One region of the Bacillus smithii genome, then DNA from elsewhere that is predicted to be linked to it. Evidence: a T-box and tRNA genes for the amino acid it is inferred to sense, from the RefSeq annotation. Region 1 holds a T-box; the other holds one or more tRNA genes.
What was found. The T-box of region 1 lies ahead of BSM4216_RS11300 (valine--tRNA ligase). A T-box ahead of a tRNA ligase gene usually reads a tRNA of that ligase, here a tRNA-Val.
Positions count from the first base shown of each region.

Region 1 (3,523 bases):
TTGATCGATGACATCCATCGGGTCTACCCCGTTTCCAAGCGATTTGCTCATTTTTCGGCCTTCCGCATCACGGACAAGTCCATGAATAAGAACGTCCTTAAACGGCCGTTTCCTAGTAAATTCCAATCCTTGAAAAATCATTCTTGAGACCCAGAAGAAAATGATATCATACCCAGTGACAAGAGCATCAGTCGGATAATAGCGTTTGTAATCCGATGCTTCTGTATCCGGCCAACCCATAGTGGAAAATGGCCAAAGCGCCGAGCTGAACCATGTATCAAGAACGTCCGGATCCTGCTCCCAATTCTCAATATCTTTAGGCGGTTCCATATCAACGTAAATTTCACCGGTTTCTTTATGATACCAAGCCGGAATTCGATGGCCCCACCATAGCTGACGGGAAATGCACCAATCGCGGATGTTTTCCATCCAATGCAAGTACGTTTTTTCAAATCGTTCGGGTACAAAGTGAACTTTGTCTTTCCCTTTTTGCCATTCAATAGCCGCTTTAGCCAACGGTTCCATTTTCACGAACCATTGTGTTGATAAAAATGGTTCAACAACTGCGCCGCTTCGTTCAGAATGCCCAACTGAATGCATGTGTTCTTCAATTTTGAAAAGAACACCTTGTTCCTTTAGATCTTTAACAATCTGCTTACGGCATTCAAAACGGTCCATTCCTTGATATTGAAGGGCATTCTCATTCATGGTGCCGTCTTCGTTCATGACTAATATCCGTTCCAAATTATGGCGGTTGCCCACTTCAAAGTCATTCGGATCGTGCGCCGGCGTAATTTTTACGGCTCCGGAGCCAAATTCCATATCGACATATTCATCGCCGATAATCGGGATTTCCCGGCCAACGATCGGCAAAATCACCGTTTTGCCAATAAGATGCTTATACCGTTCATCATCCGGATGAACAGCTACCGCCGTATCACCCAGCATCGTTTCCGGACGGGTAGTCGCCACTTCAATATAGCCAGAACCGTCTTTGAGCGGATATTTCATATGGTAGAAAGCGCCTTTTACTTCTTTATAGACGACTTCAATATCGGACAAAGCTGTTTTCGTCACCGGGTCCCAGTTGATGATGTACTCTCCGCGATAAATGAGCCCTTTGCGGTAAAGAGAAACGAACACTTTTCTAACCGCTTTTGAAAGTCCTTCATCGAGAGTAAAACGTTCACGGCTATAGTCCAGGCCAAGGCCGAGTTTAGCCCATTGTTTACGAATAAAATCGGCATACTCTTTTTTCCATTTCCAAACTTCCTCTAAAAACTTTTCCCGGCCTAGATCGTAGCGGGACTTTCCTTCTTCCCGAAGTTTTTGCTCCACTTTTGCCTGCGTAGCAATTCCTGCATGGTCCATGCCCGGAAGCCAAAGGACATCGTAACCTTGCATGCGTTTCATACGCGTTAAAATGTCTTGCAAAGTAGTATCCCAAGCATGCCCCAAATGAAGCTTTCCGGTCACATTGGGCGGCGGGATCACAATCGTATAAGGTTGTTTTTCTGGATCATCTTTTGCTTCAAAAAATTTACCGTTTACCCACCATTCGTATCTTCCCGCTTCTACAGCGCGCGGGTCATACTTTGGCGGCATCTTCACATCGTGATTCTCCACAGCGTTTCCTCCTTTTCAATTCAAAATAAAAAACTCCCATCGCCAAAAGGACGAAAGGAGTTGTCTTCGTGGTACCACCTTTTTTCCGGATCGAAATCCGGCACTCTTTCGGATAACGGGTTTTCCCGGCTTCGGCTACTAAATCGTTTCACAGAAGCAGCTCGAGGGCGACCTTCCGATGAATCCGCTCAGGAATCTTTCAGCCATGGATTCCCTCTCTAAAAGAGCGGTGATCACCGTACTCCTCCCTTTCCAAGCCATTAATCGATACTATATTATCATTCAGCTTTTATCTTTTTTCGTTGTCGCAATAACAGCGTTCCTTCTGTTTCAACCATTATATTAGCGAATTTGCCACCAGTTCGTCAATGATTATCGCCATTTTTCCTGTTTTTTAGACAATGCTGTTGTCTTTTTCGATATAAAAATTAAAACGGAAGTTGAGAAGTTTAAACTATTTTTCGAATATTTCGTTTCGATAAAAATTTGCAAAAAATATTATTATATAGTAATGACGAAGATTTAAACCTGTTATATAATAGATTTTGAAAGCGATCACGAAAAGGGGGAACACCAAAGTGAGGATCAACTTCAATAATTTAACCGTAAGGGTTATTATTGGAATTTTATTAGGAATCATTGTCGGCATCCTATTTCCAGAATTTGCATCAAAGCTAAAAATTTTAGCTGATTGGTTCATTAAATTAATTAAAATGTTGATAGCGCCTATTATCTTCTTAACCGTTGTCACAGGAATCGGCGGCATGGGAGATATGAAAAAAGTCGGACGGATCGGCGGAAAGGCCCTTATTTATTTTGAAGTCGTCAGCACTATAGCATTAGCGATCGGCATGATCGTCGTCAATATCGTCCAACCAGGCAAAGGCTTTGATTTATCCGGTGCTAAACACGAAGATATTTCCCAGTATGTATCACAAGCAAAAGAAACAGGGCACGGTTTTATTGATTTTATTTCCAGCATCATTCCGGACAGCGTTGTAGGAGCGTTGGCTAAAGGCGATTTACTTCCTATTTTATTTTTTGCTGTCTTATTTGGACTCGCAGCAGCGTCCTTGGGAAAAAAAGTATCACCTGTCATCAAATTGTTTGAACAATTAACAGATATTTTCTTTAAAATTGTCAATATGATTATGAAATTTTCTCCGATTGCTGCATTTGGAGCCATGGCCTACACCATCGGACAATTCGGAGTTGGATCCCTTGTCAACCTCGGAAAACTGATGGGTTCCATCTACTTAACTATGTTCCTATTTGTTTTTATTATTCTCGGATTGATTGCCAAATTGTTTAAATTTAATATTTTAAAATTTATCGCTTATATTAAAGAAGAACTACTGCTCGTTTTAGGTACGTCTTCTTCTGAATCCGCTTTACCGACTTTAATGAAAAAATTAGAAAATTTCGGTTGTTCTAAATCCGTTGTGGGTCTTGTCGTTCCAACCGGCTACTCCTTTAATTTGGATGGAACAGCCATCTATCTATCGATGGCAGCGATGTTTATTGCCCAGGCTTACGGGGTTCATTTAACCATCGGACATCAAATTATGCTGCTTGCTCTTTTGATGTTGACCTCAAAAGGAGCAGCTGGGGTGACTGGCTCTGGTTTTATTACGCTCGCAGCGACGCTTTCAGCTTTTCCGATGATACCCGTTGAAGGAATCGCATTGTTAATCGGCGTCGATCGATTTATGTCAGAAGCGCGCGCCATTACGAATATCATTGGAAATGCAGTTGCAACGGTTGTCATATCCAAAACAGAAAAAGAATTTGATCGCTTCTCCACTCATCCTGTAGTAAGTACGGAAAAACATTGGGGGACGAATTCAGAACAGTCTATAACCAAATAAAACAAAAAGCTGGCATAAAAGTTCAATCT
Region 1 is NZ_CP012024.1:2,404,475-2,407,997, forward strand. It holds gene BSM4216_RS11300 (valine--tRNA ligase) at 1-1,605, opposite strand, end outside; T-box leader at 1,670-1,890, opposite strand; gene BSM4216_RS11305 (dicarboxylate/amino acid:cation symporter) at 2,205-3,494, shown strand.

Region 2 (3,523 bases), 1.1 Mb from region 1:
TGTACCACCTCTTTTCCGTTTGAGCGATGGGGGGACGCAGGAGGATAGGGTAAGCGCACTGCTGGATGTGCGTCCAAGCAGTAAGAGGGGCAGCGAGGCAAATCCCGTTGCCACTAACCTCAAGCTGTGACGGCGAGGGAAATATAGTACCGAAGTTCCTGATTCCACACTGCCAAGAAAAGCCTCTAGCGAGGAAAAAGGTGCCCGTACCGCAAACCGACACAGGTAGGCGAGGAGAGAATCCTAAGGTGTGCGAGAGAACTCTCGTTAAGGAACTCGGCAAAATGACCCCGTAACTTCGGGAGAAGGGGTGCTTTTTGGGGTGCATAGCCCCGAGAAGCCGCAGTGAATAGGCCCAGGCGACTGTTTAGCAAAAACACAGGTCTCTGCGAAGCCGTAAGGCGAAGTATAGGGGCTGACGCCTGCCCGGTGCTGGAAGGTTAAGGGGAGCGCTTAAAGCTTTGCTTGAAGGTGCGAACCGAAGCCCCAGTAAACGGCGGCCGTAACTATAACGGTCCTAAGGTAGCGAAATTCCTTGTCAGGTAAGTTCTGACCCGCACGAAAGGCGTAACGATCTGGGCACTGTCTCAACGAGAGACTCGGTGAAATTATAGTACCTGTGAAGATGCAGGTTACCCGCGACAGGACGGAAAGACCCCGTGGAGCTTTACTGCAGCCTGATATTGAATTTTGGTACAGCTTGTACAGGATAGGTAGGAGCCTTGGAAACCGGAGCGCCAGCTTCGGTGGAGGCGCCGGTGGGATACTACCCTGGCTGTACTGAAATTCTAACCCGCACCCCTGATCGGGGTGGGAGACAGTGTCAGGTGGGCAGTTTGACTGGGGCGGTCGCCTCCTAAAAGGTAACGGAGGCGCCCAAAGGTTCCCTCAGAATGGTTGGAAATCATTCGCAGAGTGCAAAGGCAGAAGGGAGCTTGACTGCGAGACCTACAAGTCGAGCAGGGACGAAAGTCGGGCTTAGTGATCCGGTGGTTCCGTATGGAAGGGCCATCGCTCAACGGATAAAAGCTACCCCGGGGATAACAGGCTTATCTCCCCCAAGAGTCCACATCGACGGGGAGGTTTGGCACCTCGATGTCGGCTCATCGCATCCTGGGGCTGTAGTCGGTCCCAAGGGTTGGGCTGTTCGCCCATTAAAGCGGTACGCGAGCTGGGTTCAGAACGTCGTGAGACAGTTCGGTCCCTATCCGTCGCGGGCGCAGGAAATTTGAGAGGAGCTGTCCTTAGTACGAGAGGACCGGGATGGACGCACCGCTGGTGTACCAGTTGTCTCGCCAGAGGCATCGCTGGGTAGCTATGTGCGGAAGGGATAAGTGCTGAAAGCATCTAAGCATGAAGCCCCCCTCAAGATGAGATTTCCCATTTCTTCGGAAAGTAAGATCCCTGAAAGATGATCAGGTAGATAGGTCCGAGGTGGAAGCGTGGTGACACGTGGAGCTGACGGATACTAATCGATCGAGGACTTAACCAAAAGAAAGCGCGAAATCGGTGAAACTGCTTCTTCTATCTAGTTTTGAAGGAATAATTTTTTCCTAAATATCCATTTGTTATTGCAATCTGCATAATTTATGTTATAATATTACCTGTCTTGAACGTCTGGTGACAATGGCGAAGAGGTCACACCCGTTCCCATCCCGAACACGGAAGTTAAGCTCTTCAGCGCCGATGGTAGTGAGGGGATTCCCCTTGCGAGAGTAGGACGTCGCCAGGCGATATCGTTCCGCAGTAGCTCAGTGGTAGAGCAATCGGCTGTTAACCGATCGGTCGTAGGTTCGAATCCTACCTGCGGAGCCATGCTTCCATAGCTCAGCAGGTAGAGCACTTCCATGGTAAGGAAGAGGTCACCGGTTCGAGCCCGGTTGGAAGCTTTCCTGTGATTTTTTTGGCCCGTTGGTCAAGTGGTTAAGACACCGCCCTTTCACGGCGGTAACACGGGTTCGAATCCCGTACGGGTCATCCTCAATGGAGGTTTAGCTCAGCTGGGAGAGCACTTGCCTTACAAGCAAGGGGTCGGCGGTTCGATCCCGTCAACCTCCACCATACTTAAACAAGCCGGCTTAGCTCAATTGGTAGAGCAACTGACTTGTAATCAGTAGGTTGTGGGTTCAAGTCCTACAGCCGGCACCAGCAGCGGAGGGGTAGCGAAGTGGCTAAACGCGGCGGACTGTAAATCCGCTCCCTCAGGGTTCGGCGGTTCGAATCCGTCCCCCTCCACCATTTAATTTTGAATAGTTTTTGTATCGTTGGATATCCTAATAATGTTCATTCATCATTGGGCTATAGCCAAGCGGTAAGGCAACGGACTTTGACTCCGTCATGCGCTGGTTCGAATCCAGCTAGCCCAGCCATTATTGTTGATCCTTTTGAAGGATTTTTTTATTGTTTTTTGATGAGCCATTAGCTCAGTAGGTAGAGCATCTGACTTTTAATCAGAGGGTCGGAGGTTCGAATCCTCCATGGCTCATTGTTTTGTATTTGCGGAAGTAGTTTAGTGGTAGAACACCACCTTCCCAAGGTGGGGGTCGCGGGTTCGAGTCCCGTCTTCCGCTCTATTTGCCGGAAGATATGGGGCCTTAGCTCAGCTGGGAGAGTGCCTGCATCGCACGCAGGAGGTCAGCGGTTCGATCCCGCTAGGCTCCATTTTCAGTTCAGATAGGAAGCTTACGTTTTTTGCCTTAAACCGTTAGGTTTGAGGCTTTTTCTATTTGGATCAGCTCTAGATACATTATCATTTGATTCTTAATTTAAGTAGGAAGAAAATGTTTCTAATTTTAAGACAAAATAATGATATTCTTGATTTTAATCTAATAGACTTTCGTTTGGACGAACTTTCGCATTGCGGATGTTGTTTACAAACAAAATTGTTCGAAGAGTGGGAAAGATTCTGCTGTACTTGAAATTCAAAAAATCTCTTCCAAATATAAAGCGGCCATAGCAGCGGTTGCATTTATGTCCATTTCATAGACAGCAGCCTCCTGCATACGAGGTTGCTGCGTTTATTTTGGACTTTTAGATTCATACAGATTCAAAAGCTGATCCAGCTTTACACTTAATGCAAGCACTTCATCATTTGCAAAAGAAGTTTTCATTGCCTGGGAAATCATTTCAACTCGGCAGTTTTCAATTTGAAGAAGCAAGTCATGTTCTGTTGTTGACATTGTCTATCACCGCTTTTGCTGATTTTTATTATTATCATATCCGTTTTCAAAAATGTGCAAACTTGATTAGGTCAATATTTGTTATGATGGAAGAGAAGATTTTTGAAACTTTCTTTTTCGTTGATTCGTATTTATATATTGCCGCTGGAGCGGGGGTACAAGTGAATGGATGTTTTTATTAGAAAAAAAATAAGGCAAGTGCTTAAGGGCGATCAGAACGCATTTGGAGAGATTGTGGAAATTTATAAAGATAAAGTGTATCAGCTTTGTTATCGGATGCTGGGAAATCGGCATGAGTCAGAAGATGTAGCACAAGAAGCGTTTTTACGTGCTTATCTCAACAT
Region 2 is NZ_CP012024.1:167,172-170,694, forward strand. It holds rRNA gene BSM4216_RS00860 (23S ribosomal RNA) at 1-1,492, shown strand, start outside; rRNA gene rrf (5S ribosomal RNA) at 1,617-1,732, shown strand; tRNA gene BSM4216_RS00870 (tRNA-Asn) at 1,741-1,815, shown strand; tRNA gene BSM4216_RS00875 (tRNA-Thr) at 1,817-1,889, shown strand; tRNA gene BSM4216_RS00880 (tRNA-Glu) at 1,906-1,977, shown strand; tRNA gene BSM4216_RS00885 (tRNA-Val) at 1,986-2,061, shown strand; tRNA gene BSM4216_RS00890 (tRNA-Thr) at 2,073-2,148, shown strand; tRNA gene BSM4216_RS00895 (tRNA-Tyr) at 2,154-2,238, shown strand; tRNA gene BSM4216_RS00900 (tRNA-Gln) at 2,295-2,369, shown strand; tRNA gene BSM4216_RS00905 (tRNA-Lys) at 2,413-2,485, shown strand; tRNA gene BSM4216_RS00910 (tRNA-Gly) at 2,499-2,570, shown strand; tRNA gene BSM4216_RS00915 (tRNA-Ala) at 2,589-2,661, shown strand; gene BSM4216_RS15960 (aspartyl-phosphate phosphatase Spo0E family protein) at 3,018-3,179, opposite strand; gene sigW (RNA polymerase sigma factor SigW) at 3,345-3,523, shown strand, end outside.
Region 2: it has a tRNA-Val gene. The T-box ahead of BSM4216_RS11300 (valine--tRNA ligase) is inferred to sense a tRNA for this amino acid. The anticodon was not compared.